DNA from 4 places in the Mesorhizobium sp. M0062 genome. Region 1 is predicted to be linked to each of the others. Evidence: riboswitches for the same ligand, from Rfam matches in the RefSeq annotation. Region 1 holds a riboswitch; each other region holds the start of a gene.
The links. Region 1 has a riboswitch for cobalamin ahead of metE (5-methyltetrahydropteroyltriglutamate--homocysteine S-methyltransferase). Riboswitches for the same ligand answer to the same signal wherever they lie in the genome.
Positions count from the first base shown of each region.

Region 2: it holds a riboswitch for cobalamin, as region 1 does, so the genes downstream of both, NKJ64_RS01575 (aromatic ring-hydroxylating oxygenase subunit alpha) here and metE (5-methyltetrahydropteroyltriglutamate--homocysteine S-methyltransferase) in region 1, are expected to answer to the same signal.
Region 3: it holds a riboswitch for cobalamin, as region 1 does, so the genes downstream of both, NKJ64_RS19090 (CbtB domain-containing protein) here and metE (5-methyltetrahydropteroyltriglutamate--homocysteine S-methyltransferase) in region 1, are expected to answer to the same signal.
Region 4: it holds a riboswitch for cobalamin, as region 1 does, so the genes downstream of both, NKJ64_RS18865 (DUF1636 family protein) here and metE (5-methyltetrahydropteroyltriglutamate--homocysteine S-methyltransferase) in region 1, are expected to answer to the same signal.

Region 1 covers NZ_JAMYUO010000040.1:26,128-29,327, reverse strand. The annotation lists gene NKJ64_RS29130 (adenosine kinase) at 1-640, shown strand, start outside; cobalamin riboswitch at 1,049-1,250, shown strand; gene metE (5-methyltetrahydropteroyltriglutamate--homocysteine S-methyltransferase) at 1,345-3,200, shown strand, end outside.
Region 2 covers NZ_JAMYUO010000001.1:343,148-346,347, reverse strand. The annotation lists gene NKJ64_RS01595 (ABC transporter ATP-binding protein) at 1-209, shown strand, start outside; gene NKJ64_RS01590 (DUF680 domain-containing protein) at 283-516, opposite strand; gene NKJ64_RS01585 (DUF680 domain-containing protein) at 588-791, opposite strand; gene NKJ64_RS01580 (DUF680 domain-containing protein) at 857-1,063, opposite strand; cobalamin riboswitch at 1,563-1,764, shown strand; gene NKJ64_RS01575 (aromatic ring-hydroxylating oxygenase subunit alpha) at 1,882-3,129, shown strand; gene NKJ64_RS01570 (FAD-binding oxidoreductase) at 3,167-3,200, shown strand, end outside.
Region 3 covers NZ_JAMYUO010000015.1:141,226-144,425, forward strand. The annotation lists gene NKJ64_RS19080 (aromatic ring-hydroxylating oxygenase subunit alpha) at 1-301, opposite strand, end outside; gene NKJ64_RS19085 (gamma-glutamylcyclotransferase) at 438-1,130, shown strand; cobalamin riboswitch at 1,198-1,393, shown strand; gene NKJ64_RS19090 (CbtB domain-containing protein) at 1,430-1,609, shown strand; gene NKJ64_RS19095 (CbtA family protein) at 1,625-2,428, shown strand; gene cobU (bifunctional adenosylcobinamide kinase/adenosylcobinamide-phosphate guanylyltransferase) at 2,421-2,933, shown strand; gene cobO (cob(I)yrinic acid a,c-diamide adenosyltransferase) at 2,933-3,200, shown strand, end outside.
Region 4 covers NZ_JAMYUO010000015.1:96,078-99,277, forward strand. The annotation lists gene cobN (cobaltochelatase subunit CobN) at 1-178, opposite strand, end outside; gene cobW (cobalamin biosynthesis protein CobW) at 197-1,234, opposite strand; gene NKJ64_RS18865 (DUF1636 family protein) at 1,237-1,662, opposite strand; cobalamin riboswitch at 1,701-1,904, opposite strand; gene NKJ64_RS18870 (winged helix-turn-helix domain-containing protein) at 1,934-3,136, opposite strand.

The DNA.
Region 1 (3,200 bases):
CGTCACGCCCGACGGCGAGCGCTCGATGAACACCTATCTCGGCGCCTGCGTCGAGCTTGGCCCTGAGGATGTCGAGGCCGACAAGGCATCCGGCGCCAAGGTTACCTATTTCGAGGGCTATTTGTGGGATCCGCCGCGCGCCAAGGAGGCGATCCGGCAGACGGCGAAGCTCGCACACGAGGCCGGACGCGAAGTGTCGATGACGTTGTCGGATTCGTTCTGCGTCGACCGCTACCGGGACGAGTTCCTCGAGCTGATGCGCTCGGGCACTGTCGACATCGTCTTTGCCAACAGCCACGAGATCAAGTCGCTCTACCAGACAAAATCCTTCGACGAGGCCCTGGCTCAGATCCGCAAGGACTGCAAGATTGCCGCCGTCACCCGTTCCGAAAAAGGCTCGGTGATCGTGCGCGGCGACGAGACCGTGGTCATCGAGGCGACCGCCATCAAGGAGTTGGTCGACACCACCGGCGCCGGCGACCTCTACGCCGCCGGTTTCCTGCATGGCTACACGCAGGGCCGCAACCTCAAGACCTGCGGCGACCTTGGCTCGCTGGCGGCCGGCCTGGTGATCCAGCAGATCGGCCCAAGGCCAAGGCAGAATTTGCGCCGCGAGGCGGAAGGGGCTGGGTTGCTGTAGATGCGCCGGCAACTAACCAGCCGCCCTACTGACGCGATGACCGCAGTGGCGGAACTGTGTCAAAGCTCGCTGATAGCGACAGCCATTCGCTTCGGAGAACTGACCCATGCTGCTGCCGTGAAGCTCGCTGGAGGAGCGGTGCAAGGCGTGCTTGCCATGACGGCATTCACCGTCATCCAGATCGTCACCAGCATTTTCCAGAAGCTCAGCTTGGGGAAGGCCAGTAAGGTTCCTGAGGTAACGGAGAACTCGCGGCGTCCGTCGGACTTGACTTGCGATCACGTCCCACGATGCCGAATGCGGGCAGCAGACTGAATATTTCACAATGCTAGACAAAGGCGTAAAAGCGCGATCACATAGCGACATAAACATTTCGTTATGCGTCATTGACAAAAGAGCGAACAGCTGTGATTGTCTGCGTGTCGTGGTTCTCGCGTGCGGCGCTGCCGCAGCGGAGCTAAGAGGGAAGCCGGTGCGATGCCGGCGCTGCCCCCGCAACTGTTAGCGGCGAGCCAACCCCAATCATGTCACTGAGGCGAATACCCTCAGGAAGACGGGTAGAGGCTATGACCCCGCGAGCCAGGAGACCTGCCACGCGAATTACGTCCACGGGCGGGGTGTCTCGGTGGCCGCTGCAACCCGGCGTTGATGCCGGCCTGCTAGCGCCTTCCTTGTCACCGACGCCCCAATCATCGGGGTATGACATGACTGTCTCTCAGCAAATTCCTGTAGCAACGCTCGGCATGCCGCGCTTCGGTCGTCGGCGAGAACTGAAATTCGCGCTTGAAAGCTACTGGTCCGGAACATCGTCCGCTGGCGACCTTCTTGCGACGTCGAAGGCGCTCCGAGCCGCTAGCTGGGAAGAGCAGCGCGATCGCGGCGTGTCGAAAATCCCGTCGAACGACTTCTCGCTTTACGACCATGTGCTCGACACCGCAGCCATGGTCGGGGCCGTTCCATCCCGTTACGGCTGGAATAGCGGCGAGGTCCCACTTGACATCTACTTCGCAATGGCGCGCGGCTACCAGGGTCAGACGCAGGATTGTGGACACGCTGGTTACCAGGAGGAGGCTCATGGACCTGGTGTAACCGCGATGGAAATGACCAAGTGGTTTGACACCAACTACCACTACATTGTGCCGGAACTCGATGATGATCAGACGTTCGCCCTCTCGTCATCGAAGCCGGTCGATTACTTCCTCGAGGCTAAAGCTCTCGGCATTCACACACGCCCAGTCATCCTTGGACCCATCACCTTCCTCAAGCTGGCGAAATCGCGTGCCGAAGGGTTCGGTCCCATCGCGCTCCTACCGCGGCTGCTGCCGGTTTACGAGCAGCTTCTGGAGAGGCTGAATCTGTCGGGAGCCGACTGGGTGCAGATCGATGAGCCAGCGCTTGTCCTCGATCTGAACCCGAACGAACGAGCTGCGTTCGAATTCGCCTATGGCCAGCTGTCGAAAGCCGCGCCCGAGCTGAAGATCATGCTGGCTACGTATTTCGGGTCGCTGGGAGACAATCTCGAAACCGCGGTTTCTCTGCCCCTGGCCGGCCTGCATATTGATCTCGTGCGCGCTCCCGAGCAGCTGGAAACGGTGGGTCGGCTCGCTCCGAAGGATCTGGTGCTCTCGCTCGGCTTGATCGATGGCCGCAACGTCTGGCGTGCGAACCTGCCCGCCATTCTCGACCGCATCAAACCGATCGTCGCCGGCTGGCCCTTGGACCGCGTCGAAATCGCGCCTTCTTGCTCGATGCTGCATGTGCCGATTGACCTGCGCATGGAGACGGAACTCGAGGCCGACATCAGGTCGTGGCTCGCCTTCGCGGCCCAGAAGACCGACGAGCTGGTCTTGCTGGCCCGGGCCCTTTCCAAAGGCAGGGATGCGGTGGCAGCCGCGTTGAAAGCTTCTGCCGAGGCTGCCGCCACTCGCTTGACGTCCACGAAGATCCATGACCCGCTTGTTGAGGGGCGGATCGCCAGCATTGACCATAGCATGAAACGACGAGAGAGCGCTTTTGGCGAGCGCTCCAGAGTCCAGGCCGGCACGCTCGGGCTGCCGCCGTTCCCGACGACGACAATCGGGTCCTTCCCGCAGACGCCGCAGGTACGCCGCGCGCGGTCCGCTCATGCGAAGGGCCAGCTCAGTTATGTCGACTACGAGATTTTCCTGAAGAAGGAGATCGAGTCAGCAATTCGTTGGCAGGAAGAGATCGGGCTGGACGTGCTGGTGCACGGTGAGTTCGAACGAAACGATATGGTACAGCATTTCGGCGAGCAGCTGTCCGGCTTCGCCTTCACTCAGCATGCCTGGGTGCAAAGCTATGGGTCGCGCTACGTGCGTCCCCCCATCATCTTCGGGGACGTATCGAGGCGCAATCCGATGACGGTGCGCTGGTGGCAATTCGCCCAGTCGCTTACGGAAAAGCCTGTGAAGGGAATGCTCACAGGCCCAGTGACCATTCTCAACTGGTCCTTTGTTCGAGACGACGTACCCCGCTCCGAAGCCTGCCGCCAGATCGCGCTCGCCATCCGCGACGAAGTGACGGATCTCGAAAGGTCCGG
Region 2 (3,200 bases), on a different contig from region 1:
TGGACTATGTCGAGCAACTCGGCGAGGTGCAGCTTGTCTATGTCGATATCGGCCGCGCTGACCTGCCGTTGGTGACCAAGCTGCCCGGCAATGTCGAGGTCAAGCGCGGGGCAAAGCTGCGACTGACCGCGGATGCCGGGGACCTGCACATCTTCGACGCCGATGGGCACTCCTTCTCGCTCAAGCCGGTGGAAGTGAAGGCGGCTTGAGATAGCTGCGTCGTACAGGCATGAAAAAAGAGCGGCGGGCCAGGCCCGCCGCTCTTTTTTTAAGCTTCGGCTGTTAGTTGTTGCCGAACCGATCCCTGTCGCTGCTCTGAGGAACGAACTTCTGTTGGTCGTTCGACGAGTTCAGCAGCTTGTAGACCGCCGAGTTGGTGCCGGTCGACGAAGTGCGGGTGGTGTCGACGGCAGCGGCCGGCTGGTTGGCGCCATTGGAGCCATAATTGTCGCTGCCGGCAAAGGCAGCGCTCGAAACAGCCAGAACGGCTGCGGTGGCAAGAACGATCTTCTTCATTTTAGTCTCCTGAATTTTTCTGATGCCGCCAGCTGCAGCGGATAAGCCCGCCACGTGCTGGAAACCGGCTTTTAGCGGCCGAAAAGGTTACGGTCGGCACCGTGGGCAGGCGCCTGCTCGGCTGGAGCCGACTTCTCAACCGAAGCCGTATGGCCACTATCGGTCGACGTAATCGCAGGCTGGTTGGCGCCGTTCGAACCGTAGTTGTCGCTGCCGGCGAAAGCGCTGCCGGAGATGGCCAAAACGGCGGCGGCAGCAAGGATGATCTTTTTCATTTCAATACTCCTGAATTTTTTGGGATCCCGAGAGCGACGGGTTAGCCGCCCTTCTTTGGTCGGGATCAGCGATTGCCGTAGAGGTCGCGGTCGGCGCCCTGAACGACAGGCTGCTTGTCAGCGTGCGCCGGCTTCTGAATGGAAGCCGTATACGAGCTGTCGACCGAGACGGCTGGCTGGTTCGCACCATTGGAACCGTAATTGTCGCTACCGGCGAAGGCGCTGCCGGTGATCGCCAAAACGGCTGCGGCAGTGAGGATGATCTTTTTCATTTTTAGTACTCCAGTTTGTCTGTCCGTCTAGCGGCGTGTCTTGGGAGCAATTCGCGTCGTTCGGACAGCCCCGATGTGGGAAAGCCATAGGCTGGTTTCCAATCACGAAGTTGTTCCGTGTGGACCACGGTCCTGCACCTTGAAATTGTGCCAGGAAGTTCCTCTATGGTCATTTATCGCATTGTTTTCAGTTGCTTATGTCGAACCGAGTGGTTCGCTCCGGTGTCGGTTTCCGGGCCGTCGTTCACACGGTCCTGCACGCATTGTCAACAGAAACGAACCGTTCGGTTCGATTAGAGATTGCTAATAGTAACTTTTCGATACCGTTGAGCCCTTTTTGCCCCCGATCGAACTGGATCCGCAGCGATTCGAAACGGCGATGATGGCGTCGCAAGAAACGTCTCAGCTCTTTGACCGGCGGCGGGGAGCGTATGCCGCGCGTGTCGCGCCGCATGGATACGATGTCGCTTTCATGCCGACGTCGCGATCGCTGCCGTGATTAGATGATCGCATCTCAGGTGCCGCTTCGTGACGACGCAGCGGAGAATTGGGAAGCCGGTCAGAATCCGGCGCTGCCCCCGCAACGGTGGTGGAGTTGAAGTCGCAACGGGAGACCACTGGGCAAGAGCCTGGGAAGGTGTCGCGATGGTCCGCAAGGACAACTCCAGAGCCCGGAAACCAGCCCGAGATGCATAGACTCGACTGATCGCGGTGGGCGGTCAAGAGGTGGATAGTGCATGTCCGGCGCCGCGCCGGCCTGCGTCCGATCCTTCCTCCATCACCACCAAGTTCAGTCCTTAAACCACGAGGACAGAACTATGGATACGCGCAACGACATGCTGAGGCTCCTGAACGGCCGCAAGCAAGGCTTTTCGCTGGAACAGCCCTTCTACACCGACCCGGACTATTTCAAGCTCGACATGGAGCTTATCTGGTATCGCGACTGGCTGTTCATCGGCCATGATTGCGAACTGCCGAAGCCCGGCAGCTATATCACCGTGCAGATCGGCGATTATCCGGTGGTGCTGGTCCGCGACCAGAAGGGCAACATCAACGCCTTTCACAATTCCTGCCGCCATCGCGGCAGCCGTGTCTGCAACACTGAGAAGGGCATGGCGGCAAAGCTTGTCTGCCCCTATCACCAGTGGACCTACGAGCTTGACGGCCGGCTGCTGTTTGCCCGCCAGATGGCCGACGGTTTCGACAAGAGCCAGTTCGGCCTGAAGCCCGTCGCCTGCGAGAGCGTCGGCGGCTACATCTTCATCTGCCTGGCGAAAGAACCTGCCGACTTTGCGCCGATGCGCGCCATGATAGAGCCCTACCTCAAGCCGCACCGGCTGAATGAAGCCAAGGTCGCCTTCGAGAGCACCATCATCGAGAAGGGCAACTGGAAGCTGGTCTGGGAAAACAACCGCGAATGCTATCACTGCGCCGGCAATCATCCAGAGCTGTGCAAGACATTCCCCGAAGCGCCGACGGTGACCGGCGTGCAGGGCGCCGACAGCGATCCGGAGATGCTGGCGCACTGGGCGAAATGCGAGGCGGCGGGCCTGCCGAGCAAGTTCCGCATCGATCCGGCCGGGCAATACCGCGCCACCCGCGCGCCGCTGCTGCGCGATGCCGTCAGCTACACGATGTCGGGAAAGCGCGCGGTGACGAAGAACCTGTCCGACACTGTTGCCGCCGACCGCATCGGCACCTTGATGCACTACCACTATCCGACGACTTGGAACCACATACTGATCGACCATGCGGTCACCTTCCGGGTGCTGCCGATCAGCACCACGCAAACCGCGGTGACGACCAAGTGGCTGGTGCACAAGGATGCGGTCGAGGGGGTCGACTACAACCTTGAGGAGCTCACCCATGTCTGGACCGAGACCAACGACCAGGACCGCCGCATCGTCGAGGAAAACGCCTTCGGCATCCTGTCTCCGGCCTATGAGCCCGGCCCCTATTCGGAGCTGCACGAGGGCGGCGTGATCCAGTTCGTCGAATGGTACGCGGCCTTCATCGGCCCGCGCCTTGCCGAAGGTGGCAGGCCGGCGCTGCGCAGCGTCGCGTGAGCTGGAGCAGGCGAAGAAGGACCGGAGGATGAATGCGATGACGGATCTTGGGCTCTATCGCCATCTCGACC
Region 3 (3,200 bases), on a different contig from region 1:
GCCGGCCCTCGCTTTTCTGGCAAAGCTGCGAGCCGCGATGCCGGCAAGTGTTGTGGAAGGCGCGCAGTTCGCCGGTCTCGTCCCGCAGAATGACGATTTCCTGCGTGCCGACGCGGAATGTCCTGAACGCCAGCGGCTGGGCGAGGTCGGCCTCGCGGCAGACGAGCAGCCAGCTTTTGTGCCAGATGGCGTCGAGATCGCGCTGGTAAGCCTCGCTATCCCAATAGGCCGACGACGGTAGCGTCGGTTCGGCCCGGCTCAGGCCGTTATAGGGGTCGCGCTCGCTCGGGCTGGGATGCATGGCTGGCTTCCTATGAAGCGTCAGCCGACACCCCGGCAAATCGTTTGTCAATCAGAGTGCCGCATTGCCGGTTGCAGGCGCGGCGCATAATCATGTCGTGGACATGGGACATTCGGAAATTGGGGGGATTCGGAAATTGGCCGCACGACAGATGTCGCTTACGCCGGAGCTGGTCGCGCGCTGCTGGCGCGAGATCAGGGACCCCGGGCCGGATCCGGACGCGATGCATCTCGATGACGCCGACTATGACGCGCTGCTGGATGAATTCCAGGTCGAACTCCCGGATAGCGAACCGCTATGGCTGTTCGGCTATGGATCGCTGATCTGGAAACCGGAAATAGATTATGTCGAGGACCGCGTTGCGCTGGCGCGAGGCTGGCATCGGTCCTTTTGCATGAACATGACGCGCTGGCGCGGCACCAAGGACAGCCCCGGCCTGATGATGGCGCTGGACCGTGGCGGACAATGCAAGGGCGTCGCCTTCCGGCTGACCGAAAGTAACCGGCGCGGGCAGTTGGGCCGGCTTTTCCGGCGCGAAGTCACGCTGAAGCCGACAAGCTACCGGCCGCGCATGCTGAAGCTTGCAAGCGAGGCCGGACCGCTCAGGGCATTGGCCTTCGTCATCAACCGCAACGGCCTGACCTATTCAGGGCCGCTCGACGAGGGCAAGGTCGTCGAAAGGCTGGCAACGTCCTGCGGGCACTGGGGGTCGGGCGCCGACTATCTCTACAACACGGTGAAAAACCTTGAAGAGCGCGGCATTCACGATCGCCATCTGTGGCGGCTGCAGCGGCTGGTTGCCGAGCGGATCACCGCGTTGAACCCGTAACGCCGCATGGCGCATTCGCGCTGTTGGCCGGCGGAATTTGGTTTGCCGGATGCGGCCGTTTCAGCCTATAGTCATGCATGTCGTCGGTTCCGTTAGGGACCAAGAGGGAATGCGGTGAGGGCTGACTTGTTGCCCAATGCCGTGGCTGCCCCCGCAACTGTGTGCGGTAGTCCTCTCCAAGCCACTGAGGATTTTTTCCTCGGGAAGGTGGGGAAGGGCGCTGATCCGCGAGCCAGGAGACCTGCCGGCGACAGGGAACTGACTTCGATGCCCTCGGGTGGAGGGCGAAAGGACAAGATATGAATACCGCTTCCGTCTCCCTCGGCGCTTCCGTCTCCTCGCAGTCGCGCTTCATGCAGCTCGTGCTTAGCGCGTTTCTGGGCATTTTCGTCGTCGGCGTTGTCGGTTTCTCGCATATCGATGCGGTCCACAATGCGGCGCACGACTATCGCCATTCGATGGCGTTTCCCTGCCACTGACGAGGATCTGACATCATGAACCTGTTTCGCAACGTCGTGTTCATCGCGGCGATCGCAGGGCTCGTGGCGGGTGTCGCTCTCGCCTGCATGCAGGCCTACGCCACCGTGCCGCTGATCCTCAAGGCCGAGGTCTACGAAAAGGCTGGTGGCGGCCATGAGCATGAGCATGCCGCGGCGCCCGCCGCCAACGCTGCGGACACCAATGCCATGAGCACCGCCGCGCCGGCGGAAAATGCCGTGAGCAGCGCAGCCCCGGCTGAAGCTGCCGCGCCAGCGGAGGACGAAGGCTGGGCGCCGGCCGACGGCTTCGAGCGATTCGCCTTCAGCGTGCTGGCCAATATCGTCACCGGTATCGGTTTCGCGCTGGTCCTGGTGGCCGTTTCCGAATTCGCCGGCGGCATCGGCAACTGGCGCCAGGGGGTGTTCTGGGGTCTGGCCGGCTTTGCCGTATTCACGCTGGCTCCGGGCCTCGGCCTGCCGCCGGAACTGCCGGCAATGCCGGCGGCCGATCTCATGCAGCGCCAGATCTGGTGGGTGGCGACGGTTGTGGCGACTGCCATTGGCCTTGCCTTGATCGCCTTCCGCACCTCGGCGCCGCTGACCGTCCTTGCCGTCGTTCTGATCGTCGCCCCGCATATTGTCGGCGCGCCGCAGCCCGACAGTTTCGAGACGCCGATCCCCGAAGGCCTGCATCACCAGTTCGTGGTGGCGGTGACGGTGACCAATCTGGTGTTCTGGTTGGTGCTCGGCGCCGTCATTGGCGTGGTGCGCGAACGCTTCACCGGCTCGGCGACCAGCCTGCGCGACAGCTTTGCCTGATCGCAGTTTGACCTTTATCATCGGCGGTGGGCGCTCCGGCAACAGCGCGCATGCCGAAACCCTGGCGACGGCGTTGCCGCCGCCATGGGCCTATATCGCCACCGCCGAAGCCTATGACGATGAGATGCGCGAGCGCATCGCGCTGCATCGCTCGCGGCGCGGCGAAGGCTGGGCGACCATCGACGCGCCGCTCGATCTTGTCGGAGCGCTCGAAGCCTTGCCCGACAACCAGCCGGTGCTCGTCGATTGCCTGACGCTGTGGCTGACCAATCATATGCTTTCCGACCATGATCTCGAGGCGGAATGCCGGCGGCTAGCCGACATGCTGTCGCGGCCGCGCGGGCCCTGGCTCGTTGTCTCGAACGAAGTCGGGCAAGGCATCGTGCCCGACAATGCGCTCGCACGCCGGTTTCGTGATGCCGCCGGCCGTCTCAACCAGCAGGTCGCGGCGGTTGCCGATACGGTGCTACTGATGGTGGCGGGGCTGCCGCTCAAGGTGAAATGATGACCGATATCGACGCAAAAGACGAAGAACGCCACCGCGCCAAGATGGCCAAACGCAAGGCGGTGCAGGACGCCGAGGTCGCGGAAAAGACGGTCGAGAAGGGGCTGCTGATCGTCAACACCGGACCCGGCAAGGGCAAGACCACGGCCGCCTTCGGGCTGGCGCTGCGCATGCTCGGCTATGGCAAGCGCGTCGGCGTCGTCCAGTTCATCAAGGGCAAATGGCACACCGGCGAAAAGGACGCCTTCGCGGCGTTCGGCGACCGTG
Region 4 (3,200 bases), on a different contig from region 1:
GCAGCGCCGCCAGCCGCATCGACGGCAGGCGGACGGCATCGGCCTTCCAGGCCGCCGCGAGGCCGGCGAGGTCGCTGTCGGTGAAGGACAGCGCCACGATATCCGCCGGCGTCTGCCGGAGATCAACTGGCTCGGCGAGATCGTCGAGCGAGGCGGAGGTCGTGGCGAGTATATGCATCGCGGCTCGTGCCTGAGATCAACCGGCGAGTATACGCTCGATCGCCGGACGGTTCAGCCCCTTCAGGCCAATGACGACGAGACGCGAGCGGCGATCGTCCTCGGCCGTCCAGGCGCGGTCATAGTAATGGTTGACGCGTGGGCCGACGGCCTGCAGCAAAAGCCGCATCGGCTTGCCGCCGACATCGACGAAGCCTTTTACACGCAACACGTTTTCCTGTTCGGCGGCGGTGGCGACGCGCTTGGCCAGGTCGTCGGGATTGGCGATCGAGGGGATGTCGACGATGAAGGTGTCGAAATCGTCATGCTCATGATCGAAAGCGCCGTCGTGATGCGACTTGCGGTTCTCGATGTCGTCTTCGACGGCGAGACCGAGGCCAAGCAGCACCGACGGGTCGACCTTGCCATGCGCAGTCGGCACGATTTTTACCGCGCGAGCGGAATGCTCATTGATGATGGCGTTGGCGCGGGCCGAACCGGCTGAATCCATCAAATCGCTTTTCGACAGGATGATCAGGTCGGCGCAGGCGATCTGGTCCTCGAAGACTTCTTCGACCGGATCGTCGTGGTCGAGCGTTTCGTCCTGAGCGCGCTGTGCCTGCAACGCGTCCATGTCGTTGGCGACGCGGCCTTCGGCCAGCGCCGGGCCGTCGACCACGGCGATGACGCCATCGACGGTCACCCGGCTCTTCACGCTTGGCCACTGGAACGCCTGGACCAGCGGCTTGGGCAGAGCGAGGCCCGAGGTCTCGATCAGGATGTGGTCGACCCTCGGTGTCAGCGCGAGGATCTTGTCGAGGGCGGGCACGAAATCGTCGGCGACTGTACAGCAGATGCAGCCATTGGCCAGTTCGACGATGTTTTCCTCGGGGCAGGTGTCGATGCCGCAGCCTTTCAGGATTTCCCCGTCGATGCCGATGTCGCCGAACTCGTTGACGATGATGGCGATGCGCTTGCCGCCGGCATTTTCCAGGAGATGGCGGACCAGCGTCGTCTTGCCGGCACCCAGGAAGCCTGTAACGACGGTGCAGGGAACACGGGAGAGGTTGGCGGTCATGGTCAGTCCTTCAGGATATCGAGGGGCGGGATGCGGGCCACTAGGCCGCGCTTGAGGCTATCGGGCCGGCCGCGCCAGGGGATGAGGCCGTCGGTCGAAGTCGCGAAAAGTTTTGCGCCGGTGACGAGATCGACGCCGCTGGTTGGGGTCAAATCGCCAAAGACATAGCTCCAACAGCCGTCGCGCAGGATGGCGGCGCTGAGGCGGCGCTTGCAATTGCCGAGACATTCGGCGGTGCGGACCCGGATATCGCCGGCAGCGGCGCGGCGTGTGTCCTCAGCCAGCAATTCGCCGGCGCGCGGATGGGCGTCGGAACCGGTCTCATCGCGGCAGGAGGCGCAGACGATGATGGTCACGCCGGTCAGGGCGTCGTTGTCCCCGGACGCAATGTCCGCTGTGCCAGCCGAAAAACTGCTGTTCTGGTCCAAAAACCGTGCTCCTTGCCCGGAAACCCGCCAGGCGATCGGATACTTTGTCTCAGACGGCAGGTCTCCTGGCTCGCGGGTCATCGCCTTGGTTAGCCGCCTTCCCGGTGTTACCCAGTGGCATTCGGCCTTGGCTCTTCGCTTACAGTTGCGGGGACAGCCGCGGATTTGGGATTTTGTCCCGCACCGCATTCCCTCTTGGCCCTTGCCGTTGCGGGCAGGGGACCGTCTGGAGCGGATTTAGGCTGTTGCGGGGAGTTGTGTCAACGCGCTGCTACGACATAGCGATGTCGGCCAGGGGTTTCCCCAGATTGCCGGCCGGCGTCACTTCGATGCGCTCAAGGCCAAGCCAGCCCTGCATCTCCTTTAGTTCCTCGAAAAGCTGTGCGGTGGTCTCAGGCGGTGCGCCTGCTTCGGCATAGGCGGCGTGGACGCGTAAGACACTCGCAGGCCGGTCGGCCTTGAGGTCGACGCGGGCGACGATCTTGTCGCCGAGCAAGAAAGGCAGCACGTAATAGCCATATTGCCGCTTGTCGGCCGGGGTGTAGATCTCGATGCGGTAGCGGAAATCGAAGAGACGCTCGGTGCGCGCGCGCTCGAAGACCACCGGATCGAAGGGGGCCAGCAAGGCGCGGGCCTCGATCTTTCGCGGCAGGCGGGCGTCCCTATAGAGGTAAGCCGGCTTGTCCCAGCCTTCGACGTTTACCGGCAGCAGTTCGCCCATCTCGACCAGTTCCTCCAGCCGGCCCTTCATGTCGGCCGGCGACAAGCGGAAATAATCGCGCAGGTCACCCGACGTCGCGATGCCGTGGGCGCGGGCGGAAATGCGCAGCAATTCGCGGTGCGCGTCCTCGGCCGCCGGCACCGGCAGGTCGAGGATCGCCTGCGGCAGCACGCGCTCGGGCAGGTCGTAGAAACGCTCGAAGCCACGGCGGTGCGCCGTGGTGATGCGTCCGGCCCAGAAGAGCCATTCGAAGGCGTGCTTGGCGTGGCTCCAGCCCCACCAGCCGCCCGAACCTTTCTGGCCCTCCAGTGCCGAAGCGGCAATCGGGCCGCGCTCGGCGACCGCGCGGTAGATCTCTTCGATATAGGCGGCGTGCTCGCGGCCCCATTTGGCGAGGCCCAGATACATTTCGTCGCCGCTTTCAGCGCGCTGCATGCGCCAGCGCATCAGTGGGTAGGTCTCGACCGGCAGGAACGAGGCCTCATGCGCCCAGTACTCGAACACGGTGCGCTTGCGGGTGATTGCGGCATTGTCGAGCAGGGTGAGCGGGTAGGGGCCAAGGCGCGAATAGAGCGGCATATAGTGGGCGCGCACCACGGCGCTGACGGAATCGATCTGCAGCAGGCCGGTGCGCGACAGCACGCGGGCGAGGTGGCGGCGATCGGGCGTGCCGACCGGGCGGGGATCGAGAAATCCTTGCGCGGCGAGCGCGATGCGCCTGGCCGCGGGGAGTGAGATTTTGTCCTTCGTCAAAGTGTCTTGCCTCGAACCATTTTCCCGACTTTAGCCGGCGATTCCGGTCATGCTAGCAGGCAAA